DNA from 4 places in the Asticcacaulis sp. SL142 genome. Region 1 is predicted to be linked to each of the others. Evidence: predicted binding sites of a transcription regulator. Region 1 holds the regulator's gene; each other region holds the start of a gene.
What was found. Region 1 encodes LexA, which represses DNA repair genes until DNA is damaged. Its sites were predicted from a motif close to ATGTTCNCNANNTGTTCT; they were not measured.
Positions count from the first base shown of each region.

Region 2: dinB (DNA polymerase IV) is a predicted target of LexA. The motif match lies at 1,169-1,186, and genes of this name have one in related genera.
Region 3: OVA03_RS10800 (YifB family Mg chelatase-like AAA ATPase) is a predicted target of LexA. The motif match lies at 1,805-1,822, and genes of this name have one in related genera.
Region 4: dnaE (DNA polymerase III subunit alpha) is a predicted target of LexA. The motif match lies at 1,323-1,340, and genes of this name have one in related genera.

Region 1 is NZ_CP113061.1:574,170-577,314, forward strand. Features, by position in the region: gene OVA03_RS02610 (ComEC/Rec2 family competence protein) at 1-1,681, shown strand, start outside; gene lexA (transcriptional repressor LexA) at 1,678-2,376, opposite strand; gene trpC (indole-3-glycerol phosphate synthase TrpC) at 2,477-3,145, opposite strand, start outside.
Region 2 is NZ_CP113061.1:2,487,439-2,490,583, forward strand. Features, by position in the region: gene maiA (maleylacetoacetate isomerase) at 1-264, shown strand, start outside; gene OVA03_RS11280 (Rieske (2Fe-2S) protein) at 261-629, shown strand; gene OVA03_RS11285 (RidA family protein) at 693-1,127, shown strand; gene dinB (DNA polymerase IV) at 1,255-2,343, shown strand; gene OVA03_RS11295 (multidrug effflux MFS transporter) at 2,393-3,145, shown strand, end outside.
Region 3 is NZ_CP113061.1:2,375,130-2,378,274, forward strand. Features, by position in the region: gene OVA03_RS10785 (integration host factor subunit beta) at 1-227, shown strand, start outside; gene mscL (large-conductance mechanosensitive channel protein MscL) at 300-695, shown strand; gene gshB (glutathione synthase) at 788-1,738, shown strand; gene OVA03_RS10800 (YifB family Mg chelatase-like AAA ATPase) at 1,915-3,145, shown strand, end outside.
Region 4 is NZ_CP113061.1:767,344-770,488, forward strand. Features, by position in the region: gene dnaE (DNA polymerase III subunit alpha) at 1-1,157, opposite strand, end outside; gene OVA03_RS03515 (ABC transporter ATP-binding protein) at 1,407-2,111, opposite strand; gene OVA03_RS03520 (lipoprotein-releasing ABC transporter permease subunit) at 2,104-3,145, opposite strand, start outside.

The DNA.
Region 1 (3,145 bases):
TCTGCGTGAATGGCCATCCGATATTGCAATTAAGCCGGGGCAGGCGATCCGCGGTTTTATGATTCTTAATCAACCCTCCCGCCCCTTTATGCCGGGGGGATATGATTTTGCCCGCGCGGCGTGGTTTGATGGTTTGGGCGCGGTGGGGTTTGTGCCCGGTAAACTGCATATCGCAGACCAAACTCAACCGCCATTCAGGTTATCGCTGTTGATGGGGCTCAATAGCCTTCGCTGGACGATTACGCAAAACCTGGTCAATGATTTAACAGGTAAATTTCCAGACGGGCAGGCGTTAGGTGGTTTTGCGGCGGCCTTGGTGACGGGACATCAGGCGTATTTGTCACCGCGTATGGTGCAGGACATGCGTGATTCCGGATTAGCGCACATACTGTCAATATCAGGTTTGCATATGGCAATCGTCGGCGGTTTTATATTTTTCGCCAGTCGGGCTTTTATGGCCATGATACCAGTGCTGGCCCTGAATTTCCCGATTAAAAAATGGGCGGCGGGGTTCGCGGTTTTTGGGGTGCTGGCGTACTTAGCCATATCGGGCGCACCGGCACCAGCCATACGTGCGGCCGTAGTGGCTATCATCGTTTTTATAGCCATCCTGGTTGATCGCCGCGCTTTGAGTTTACGGTCATTGGCAATCGCTGCGGTAATTGTACTGTTGTTGATGCCTGAAGCGGTTATTGAGCCCGGATTTCAGATGTCATTTGCCGCTACAGCCGCCCTTCTGGCACTGGCAGAAGCCCAGAAACCGATAGTCAAGGAAATCAGTGTGCCATGGGGTGTCAAAGCACTTCAGAACTTAGGGCGTGCTATTTGGCTGTCACTGATGGCGTCACTGGTGGCGGGTGCAGCCACGACGCCGTTTTCCCTGCATTATTTCAACCGCATCAGTGTTTACGGGATGATATCAAACCTGCTGTCATCGCCCATATCGAGCTTTATATTAATGCCTGCCTTAGCGTTATGGACGGTTTTGCAGACCACGCCGTTTAGTGCGCCGTTCATGTACATAGCGGGCTTCGGGCTGATGTTGACCGATAAGATATCGGCCTGGACCGCTTCTTTGGAAGGCGCCGTCAGAGTTATGCCCAGTGCCCCTGATTATGTGCTGTTGATTTCATTCGCGGGCATACTGTGGCTTTGCCTGATGCGAGGACGTGTCCGCTGGATTGGGTTGATTGGCGCTATCAGTATAATCGTGTGGCCGCGAACATACCCGCCGGATGTATGGGTTGATCCTCAAGGTGCCAATGCGGCCATACGGAGCGGAACGACAGCTTACGTTTTACGGCCAAAAGTTAAACAATATGGCTACGAACACTGGCTACGGCATTACGGGCTGGTTGATGATCGGGATCGTGGATTATCGGGCAACTATGACTGCAAGGGATTGTTGTGCGTGCCCAAACCCCAGGCTGTTCATAAAATTGGCTTTTGGTTTGGAAATAAACCTCCTAAATCCGAAGCTCTGATGCGTTTGTGTCAATCCAGTGACCTGATTATCTCCCGTGCGGCCATCGCTGAGTGGCCTCAAGCCTGTGCTAAAATCAACCGCATTGATAGGGATGATCTTGCGACGCTTGGGGCGCTGGAACTTACTCGGCAAGGCAATCAGTGGAGAATAAACGGCAGCGAAATGAGGCGTGGAGATCGACCGTGGGTGCGTTAATGGTACTTGCGCAACAGGCCGACCAAACGTCCCTGAACCGCTACCTCATCGGTATTATATATGCGGGTTTTATAGGCGGGATTTGCGGCCTCCAGCGCAATCGAAGCGCCCTTTTTCCTTAGACGCTTTAAAGTCGCGGTATCGCCGTCAACAAGTGCCACGACAATTTCGCCAGATTGCGCTGTATCGGTCTTTTTGATGATGACATAGTCACCGTTTAAAATACCGGCATTGATCATGGAGTCGCCTTCGATCTCCAGAATATAATGCTCACCGGCCCCCAGCATCGCTTCCGGTATGCGTAAACGGTCACGCTCTTGCCCCATAGCTTCGATAGGCACACCGGCGGCAATTTTACCGAGCAATGGCAGTTCACGACCGTCTTCCAGAACAGGTTTCGCTGCGGCTTGAGGTTTTGAGCCCTCGACCACCTGCGGGACAAAATTCTGGCGTCCTTTAGGTGGTGCGGCGGTTGTCGCCTGATCGGGAAGTTTAATGACCTCAAGGGCTCTGGCCCGATGCGCCAACCTGCGAATGAAGCCGCGTTCTTCAAGCGCTGTGATCAGGCGGTGGATGCCTGACTTGGACGCCAAGTCCAACGCTTCTTTCATTTCATCAAAAGAAGGCGAAACACCACTTTCCTTAATGCGTTCATGAATGAACATTAAAAGTTCGCGTTGTTTGGTCGTCAGCATATACCACCTGTGGGTTCTGTGTTCACCCAGACCGCAATGGCATCGGCGTGAACAAGTCATGAACTTATAACAGATGTTCTGTAAGTGTTCCAGGTTAATGTCAAGCTAACGATAAAAGTTTTTTTGCGGCCAGTGTTACATCGGTTTGACGCATGAGGCTTTCCCCGACCAACATGGCGAAGGCACCTGTGGCTTCAAGGCGTGTGACATCATCGACCGTAAATATACCGCTTTCGGCCACCAGTATATGCTCCGGTGACACCATTCGGGATAAAACCTCAGTGGTTGATATATCAACTTCAAAATTTCTTAAATTTCTATTATTTACACCGATAAGATTAGACTTAAGTTTAAGGGCACGGCTCATCTCATGGGCGTCATGAACCTCAACCAAGGCATCCATTTTATAGTGATGTGCCGCCGCTATCAGATCGGCCGCCAGAGCGTCATCCACCATCGCCATGATGACTAAAATAGCGTCGGCCCCGTAACTGCGGGATTCGGCGACCTGCCAGGCATCGACGAGAAATTCTTTGCGTATACAGGGCAGGGTTACAGCCGCTCTGGCAGCAATAAAATGCGATTCGTCACCCATAAAGCTGGGGGCATCCGTCAAAATCGATAAGCAGGACGCGCCACCTGCAGCATAGGCGCGTGCCAATTCAGGCGGATTGAAATCTTCACGGATCAAGCCTTTTGACGGGCTGGCTTTCTTGATTTCCGCAATAAGACTTAAACTACCGGGACGTTTATCAGCCATTAAGGCGGT
Region 2 (3,145 bases), 1.8 Mb from region 1:
ATTGATGACTGGGCGCGCCACTGGATCACCGCCGGCTTTGACGCGCTGGAAAAAATGGTGGCACGGCATGGACGCGGCTTTTGCTTTGGTCCGACCGCGACCTTTGCCGATTGTTACCTGATCCCGCAGCTCTATTCCGCCCGCCGGTTCGGGACCGATCTGAGCTCCTATCCACATCTTCTGGCCGTCGAGGCAAGGGCATCCGAATATGAAGCGTTAAGACTGGCCCACCCGTCCGTGCAACCGGATGCCGATCCGGCATGAGTACAAACCTGACTGAACGCTTAACCTCGACGCCCGCCGGCATTGCGCTCGGTCCGCTTGCGCAAATCCCTGACGGCACTGCGCGTAACTATGTGCTGACAATCGGGGACGCCTATTTCCACGGCTTTATTGTGCGTCAGGGCGAGGCGGCTTTTGGCTATGTTGATACCTGTCCTCACGCCGGCCTGCCACTGGCGCAGGCGCCGGATCACTACCTGACGTCCGGCGGCGACCTAATCATGTGTTCCTGGCACGGCGCCCTGTTCAAAATCCATGACGGCGCCTGCATCGGCGGGCCGTGCGCGGGCGCAAAGCTTACACCCTGGCCCCTAATTGTGCGTGACGGTGAGCTATATACGGCTTGACAAGTCCCCGCATAATTTGCCCTTAAGGACAAAGACGTCATACCTGTTTCGGGAGATACCCTCATGCTTAAGCCCGGCGCCCACCAACCCGGCACCCGCCTGACCCCCTCCGATGAGGTTCAGTTCTTCCTGCACCCGCATCCGCGTTCGCCTTTCTCTGAGGCCGTGCAGGTCGGCAACGTGCTCTATATCTCTGCCATGATCGGCCTCGACTCTGAGGGCACACTGGTCGAAGGCTTTGAGCCGCAGACCCGGCAGACCCTGTCGAATCTGGCTGAAATCCTCGGTAAGTACGGTCTGGGCCTTGAACATGTCTTCAAGGTCACGGTGATGATGACCGATATGACCAAGTGGGGCGAGTTCAACAAAATCTACCGCACCTATTTCCACCCCTCGCGTCTGCCGGTACGCACGGCGTTTGGCGTGGCGGGTCTTGCGTTCGACGCGATGGTCGAGCTTGAGGTGCAGGCCTATATCCCGACCTCGGCTGAGGAATAGTCCGAACCGCCGACCGGCTTGCAAAGCCCGAATTTTCTGTTATGTTCTATATTTGTTCTAAAGCGTTTTCCCATCAAATGATGCCATTTGATGGATCAGAAAGAGCGACAAATAATGGAACAGGAAGATGGACGCTGCCTTAAGAAAAATCATTCACGTCGATATGGACGCTTTTTATGCGTCGGTCGAACAGCGCGATAACCCTGACCTGCGCGGCAAGTCGGTGGCCGTGGGCGGGGTGCGCGAACGGGGTGTGGTGGCCGCGGCGTCTTATGAAGCGCGCAAATGGGGGGTGCGCTCTGCCATGCCCTCGGTGACGGCGCGGCGCAAATGCCCGGAACTGATTTTCGTGCCCCCGCGTTTTGAGGTGTACCGCGCCGTTTCCAACCAGATCCGTGAGATTTTCGCCGCCTACACGCCGCTGATTGAGCCTCTATCGCTGGATGAAGCCTATCTGGATGTAACCGAAAATCTGAAAGCCATGCCCACGGCCACGGAAATTGCCCAAAATATCCGGGCCGAAATTCTGGCCATCACCGGCCTTACTGCCTCAGCCGGAATATCCTACAACAAATTTCTGGCCAAGATGGCGTCCGACCAGAACAAGCCCAATGGCCAGTTTGTGATTACCCCAAAGACTGGCCCAGCCTTTGTCGAAGCGCTCAAAGTCGGCAAATTCCACGGTATAGGCCCTGCAACCGAGGCCAAAATGAACCGGCTCGGCATCTATACCGGCCTTGACCTCAAGGCCCAGACCCTGCCGTTTTTGCAGCATCATTTCGGGGTTTCCGGCCCGTACTATTATGGTCTGGCGCGTGCGATCGATCATCGCCGCGTCAAGCCCGACCGGGTGCGTAAATCGATCGGGGCCGAGAATACCTTTTTTGAGGATATCCACAGCTTTGAGGACGCACAGATGCGCTTGACCCCCATTATCGATAAGGTCTGGCGCTACGTCGAAAACCACGACACCCGCGCCCGTACGGTCACGCTCAAGGTCAAGTTTGCCGATTTTCAGCAGATAACCCGCTCACGCACCGGCACCACCCTCATTGATAGCCGCACCGATGTGGCCGCCACCTGCCATGACCTGCTGACAGGCGTGTTTCCGATAATGAAAGGTATACGCCTTTTGGGGGTGACCCTGTCGTCTCTGGATGACGACAGCCAAAACGATGACGCCCCCGCACCAGCGCAAATGTCGTTAGCGCTTTAGGCCGTAAACTGTTAAAGACCGCACTCATTTTTGTATGTGTGTGCGTGTCATGACCCCTCCCCTTACCCCGGCAAAGCCTGAACCGTCATTCAGCGAATTTGTGGCCATGATGGCCGCCTGCATGGCCCTGACCGCACTTGGGGTTGATACCATGCTGCCGGCCCTGCCCCTCATGGGCATTGATCTTAAGGCCGAAAGCCAGAACCATCTGCAGTGGGTGGTCGTGGCCTTTTTCTCCGGTGCGGGCGCGGGTCAGCTTTTGTTCGGAACCCTGTCGGACTGGCTGGGGCGAAAACGCGTGCTGCTGTTCGGGATCCTTGCCTATATTATCATGTCTGTGGCCGCCGCTGCCGCGACAGAGTTATGGGCGCTGATATTGCTGCGCTTTCTGCAAGGCATTGCAGCCGCGTCCGCCAGTGTCGTGCCGCGCTCAATCGTGCGCGATCGCTACGCCGGATCGACCATGGCGAAGGTCATGTCGATGATCTATGTGGTGTTCCTGCTGGTGCCAGTACTGGCCCCCAGCCTGGGCCAGGTCATTCTGTTTGTTCTGCCGTCGTGGCGGGCGATTTTCCTTATTCTGGCTGGTGCCGGTATCATTGTGGCCCTGTGGATCTGGCGTCGGCTGCCGGAAACCCTGCCTGTGGAGCGCCGCAATCCCCCCAATCCGGCGCACCTGAAGCGCGTCAGCGCGTTCATCATTACCGAACGCACGTCCTTATGCTACAGTCTGGCCATTACCTTCATGACGGCCACCATCGTCGCCTATATTTCGCTGATGCCGCAGATATTCAACGAAAGT
Region 3 (3,145 bases), 1.8 Mb from region 1:
GGGTCGTGAATCTGATTCTGGACTCGATGATCTCCACCCTCGAAAAAGGCGGTCGCGTTGAACTGCGTGGTTTTGGCGCCCTGTCGGTGCGCTCGCGCCCGGCCCGCGTTGGCCGCAACCCGCGCACCGGCGAATCCGTCAACGTCCCCGCCAAGCATGTGCCCTTTTTCAAAAGCGGCAAAGAACTGCGTGAGCGCCTGAACCTGAGCGGCGACGACAACGAATAATCATAGCTGCCATTAGTTTAGCGAACCGCTGAACCTAACGTCCGAAATTTATAACTTCAAAGGATGCCGGTTGTGAGCATTGTCTCTGAATTCAAAACCTTTCTAATGCGCGGCAACGTCATCGATCTGGCGGTCGGTGTGGTCATCGGCGGCGCGTTCGGTAAAATCGTATCCTCGCTGGTCGACAATATCATCATGCCACCGATCGGGATGCTGACCGGTGGCGTTGATTTTTCCGAGCTTAAGTGGGTGTTGAAACCCGCCGCCGGTGATGTGGCGGAAGTTGCCATATCCTACGGCCTGTTTATCAACACCCTGATCCAGTTCGTCATTATTGGCGCGGCTATCTTTATGATCATCAAGGCGATCAACCGCCTGATGCCACCCCCGCCGCCGCCCGCCGTGGTGGCAGGACCTACCGAACAGGAACTTCTGGCCGATATTCTGGCGGAACTGAAAAAGAAGTAAGCCCCGGCTGAGACTATAAATTTAAAAGCCCGCGCCGTCATTGCGCGGGCTTTTGATTGGCCTATATAAAAGCTTAAACTAAGAGGTGTGTTATGAGCTTGCGCGTCGCCATCCAGATGGACCCGATTGAAAATATCAATATCGCGTCCGACACCACCTTTCTGCTGATGATGGCCGCACAAAACCGGGGCCACAGCCTCTGGGTATACGATCCCGCCCACCTCTCGCTCGAAGACGGCAAGGTCTATGCCCGCGCCCGCAAGGTCACCCTGCGCCCCATCAAGGGCGATCATGTCAGCGCCGGTGACTATGAAACCCTGAACCTGCACACCGACATAGATGTCGTGCTGATGCGCCAGGATCCGCCGTTTGATATCGCCTACATCACCGCCACCTACCTGCTCGATCGCATCCACCCGCAGACTCTGGTGGTCAATAACCCGACCGCCGTGCGCGATTGCCCGGAAAAGCTGTTCGCAACCGCCTTTGACGGCCTTCAGCCCCCGACCCTGATCAGCGCCGATCCGGTCGCCCTCAACGCCTTTCACGAAAAGCATGGCGATGTCATTCTAAAGCCCCTGCATGGCGCGGCCGGTTCCGGCATCATCAAGCTCAAAGCCGGTGACCGTAATCTTGATGCCCTGATTGAATTGCACGCCTCGATCAGCCGGGAGCCGCTGGTCTTACAAAAATTCATCCCCGCCGTAAGCCTTGGCGATAAGCGCATCATCCTTGTCGATGGCGAAGTTGTCGGTGCCATTAACCGTGTCCCCCCAAAAGATGCGGTACGCTCCAACCTGCGCGTGGGCGGCGTGGCCGAGCCCGTGCAATTAACAAAACGTGATCTGGACATCTGCGCTGCCGTAGGCCCGGTGCTCAAAGAAAAAGGTCTTATGTTTGTGGGCCTTGATGTCATCGGCGATTACCTGACCGAAATCAACGTCACCTCACCCACGGGCGCGGTACAACTTAAGGCGTTTGAGGGGGTTGATGCCGGGGATATTTTGTGGGATCGGATAGAACAGAAACGCCTCCCCACCTGACCTTAAATCGTTATCCGTAAGCCCTATTGGGCACGCCCTAAACGGCGCATGGGCTTTATTGCGCATTTGTTCATTTTTTGTTCTTGATTTGTCTTTGAGAATATGATGAGCTGTGGATAAGTTCTGCGTTTGATTCCACACTCCCCGCATAATTATTCCGTAAAAGGCATTTCTACATGCGCGTAACTACCATTGCCTTTGAAGGGGCAGAGGCCCGCCGGGTCGAAGCCGAAATTCAGCTCACCGGCGGACAGGTAGCCTTTTCCATCGTCGGTCTGGGGGATAAGGCCGTCGCCGAAAGCCGGGAGCGGGTGCGTGGGGCCTTTGCGGGACTGGGTTTAGGGTGGCCGGGTAAGCGTATCGTCGTCAATCTGGCGCCTGCCGACCTGCCCAAGGAAGGCTCTCACTTCGATCTGCCCATCGCTTTGGCGCTGATGTCGGTCATGGGCATTATCCCGCAGGACGCGCTCGATAACTATGTCTGTGTCGGTGAGCTTCAACTCGATGGTTCCATCGGGGCTATCACCGGTGCCCTGCCCGCCGCTATGGCCGCCTCAAGCTTTGGTATGGGACTGATCTGCCCTGAAGACAACGGCCGCGAAGCCGCCTGGGCCGGTGATGTGCCTATCCTTGCGCCGCGGTCGCTGATTGCCCTGATCAACCACTTTAAGGGCCATAGCCTGCTGTCGCGGCCTGAACCGGGTGAAATTTCACTACCTTCCAAACCGATGGACCTCAATGAGGTCAAGGGTCAGGAACTGGCCAAGCGCGCGCTCGAAATCGCTGCGGCGGGCGGCCATAATCTGTTATTTGTGGGTCCACCGGGATCGGGCAAGTCGATGCTGGCCCAAAGGCTGCGGGGCATATTGCCGCCTCTGACCTCACGCGAATTATTGGAAACCTCGCAAATCTGGTCGATGGCAGGCCTGTTGAATAAGGGCGAACTGACGCGCGATCGTCCGTTCCGCGCCCCTCATCACTCGGCCTCTATGGCGGCCTTGACCGGCGGCGGGATGCGCGCCAAACCCGGCGAAGTGTCCTTGGCCCACAACGGGGTGCTGTTTTTAGATGAACTGCCGGAGTTCTCACCACAGGCGCTGGATTCTCTGCGTCAACCGCTGGAAACCTCCGAAATTGTGGTGGCGCGCGCCAATAATCACATCAGATATCCCGCCCGAGTTCAGCTTGTCGCCGCTATGAACCCCTGCCGATGCGGTTATGGCGGCGTCGGCAAGGGCGCGTGCGGTAAGGCTCCAAAATGCCTGCGCGATTATCAAGGCCGAGTTTCCGGCCCGCTGATGGATCGCATCGACCTGCAAATCGATGTCCCACCGGTGACGGCCGCCGACATGGCCCTGCCCCCGCCGGTAGAAGGCTCAAAAGAGGTCGCCGCGCGCGTGGTAGCCG
Region 4 (3,145 bases), 190 kb from region 1:
TCAAGATCGGTAATGGTCAGGGCCCAAGCCACAAGCGAACCAGCCCCCGACCCCCGGCCCGGCCCGACCGGCACACCATGAGATTTCCCCCACTTGATAAAGTCCGAAACGATCAGAAAATAACCCGGAAACCCCATATTTTGGATCACGCCAATTTCGCGTTCTAAACGATCCCAGTAATCCTGCTCAGGAAATGCAGGCTTCACCTCGGTCAATCTCTGCTTAAGCCCTTCCCGTGCCTGAAATGCCAGTTCTTCAGCCTCGTTACGGCCATCACCTGTGTCAAATCTTGGCAGAATCGGATCACGTTTAGCCACCAGAAATGCGCATCTCTTGGCAATCTCAAGCGTGTTGTCACAAGCTTCTGGCAGATCTTTAAATACCTCACGCATTTCACTTGCGGGGCGCAACCAATGATCTTTAGTTACCTTACGCCTGTCAGATACCCCCATGAACGTGCTATCAGAGATGCACAATAAGGCTTCGTGAGCCTTGTAAAGATCTGCGCTACCAAAATAGGCATCATTAGTCGCCACCAACGGAATATCATGGCCATAAGCGTATTCAACAAGCCCAGCCTCAGCCATGCCGCGCTCAACACCGCCCATACCATAACCAGTATCATGCCGCTGAAGCTCAATATAAAATCGGTCACCGAAAATTTCATGCATAGCTTTAAGAGCGACGCATGCTTCATCGGGTTTATTTTGCTTGAATAGTGGATCGACCGGGCCATCAGGCCCGCCCGATAAAAGTATCAACCCTTGGTTATAGGCCGCAATTTGATCCCACGTAACATGAGGTTCTTCGATGCCATCTGACTCGACATAGGCAACCGAAGATAAATGACACAGATTGAGATAACCCCGCTCATCTTGAGCCAGCAGAACAACCGTAGGAATACGCGCCCACTTCTCGGTCAAACCGCCGCCAATACCTTTGACAGGTAGGGCACAACCAATAATTGGCTGCACTCCGACGTCCTTACAGGTTTGGGAAAATTCAAGCGCACCGTAGAGATTACAGCGATCGGCAATCGCAATCGCTGGCATTGAAAGATTTTGCGCCAGCTTGCCCATATCATAGGCCTTTATGGCCCCTTCAAGCAGAGAGTAGGCTGAACGAACCCTCAGATGAATAAATCCGGTCTCGCTCATATTCGTCTCCGCCAGAGGTTTGCTTAAGGTGAGATTACCCGATTCACGCTACCAGCATAGACAATTGGCAAACAACCCACACAAAGCCAGCGACCGATGCAAAGGACAGCAAATTATGTAATGTCGAAACCATTTTCGCACTCCGTTAAATTCATGCTTTGTTCTATATTCCCCATTTGTTCCAAACGCAAATAAATTATGCACATAACAGGAACAAAAATAACAATGCATTGATTTTAAGAGATTAAATTAAACGGAACCCGTGGACAATTCCGTGAGTTTTCCGTTCTGAATGGTCACAACCCGATCCATATGTCTGGCGAGTTCCAGATTATGGGTCGCAATCAGTGCCGCGACCTGCTGATGACGAACCGTTTGCTTCAGCGCCTCAAAGACCTGTTTCGAGGTATCCGGATCGAGGTTACCCGTGGGCTCATCGGCCAATAACAATCTGGGACTGTTGACCAAAGCCCGCGCAATCGCCACCCGCTGCTGCTCACCGCCAGAGAGTTGTGCGGGTTGATGGTTCAGGCGCTCGCCCAAGCCTACCTGCTCAAGCAAAGCCTTGGCGCGCGCCTCAGCCTCACGCACAGACCGGCCCAGAACTCTCTGAGGCAGTGCCACATTGCCCAGAGCGGTAAACTCAGGCAAGAGATGGTGAAACTGGTACACAAAGCCGATTTTGGTCAGTCGTGCCCGCGTGCGCAGCTTATCATTGGCGCGAGTAAGATCTTCACCATCAATAATTAATTGCGCTTCTTCGGAGGTTTCCAGCAAGCCAACGCAATGCAATAGCGAAGACTTCCCTGAACCGGACGGCCCAACAAGACCAACCACTTCACCCGCATAGAGATCAAGATCGACATCTTTGAGCACTTCAAGTTGCGCGCCTTCGGCAACATTATAAGTGCGGTTCAGGCCACGCAACGACATGACAACATTTTTATTACTCATAACGTAGCGCCTCTACGGGCTCCAAACGGGCGGCCCGCATCGCTGGCGGCAAGGTCGACAAACATGCTGCCAACAAAGACCAGAACACCACAAACGCCACTTCGGCAGGCTCAATCTTGGCCGGAATATAGGACAGGTAATAGACGTCCGGGTTGAAGACTTTAGTTTGAGTCACGAACTCAACAAACTGCTGTATCGGACGAATAAACATACAGAAAACCACACCTAGCATAACCCCCGCTATGGTTCCGCCTGCGCCCAAAGTAGCCCCCGACAAGAAGAATATTTTCATAATCGAAGACCTGTCCGCGCCAAAGGTGCGCAGTATCGCAATGTCTTTGCCCTTATTCTTTACCAGCATGACAAGGCCGGAAATAATGTTCATGGCCGCAATCGTGACGATCAGGCTTAGGATCAAGCGCATGACGTTGCGCTCGACCTGAAGCGCGCCCCATAGTGAGGCATTGCGTTCCGTCCAGTCCTGAACGATCCCGCCCTGACCCGCGGCGTTTACGATCTGGGGGCGGATGGACTGGATCTGATATGGGTCAGTGACTTTGAGTTCAAGCGCGTCCCACTCCCCTTCTCTGTCGAAGAAAAGCTGGGCCTGTTCGATCGGCATATACACAAAGGACGCATCAAGCTCACTGACACCTACTTTGAAAACACCCGCGACCGTATAGGTTTTACGGCGTGGAATGGCGCCAAACGCTGTGGATGTCCCCGGCGTCAAAAGGGAAAGATCATCGCCTGGGCCCACGCCCATATCGCGCGCCATGCCGTCACCGATCAGGATATTGTCACCGCCATAGTCGCCCACACCGAAATCCTTGATGGAGCCTTCGGTGATGTTTTCGACGACAATGGGTGTTTCTTTAAGGGTTTTGGCATCGACGCCGCGGATATAGGCCAGACCAGCCACGCCCTGAACATTCTGCGCCATGCCCGGAGACTGCACGAATGGCGAGACCTGCGTCACACCCGGCACGGCCTCAAGACGCTTGACCATGTCATCACGATGACCAAAATCGTTG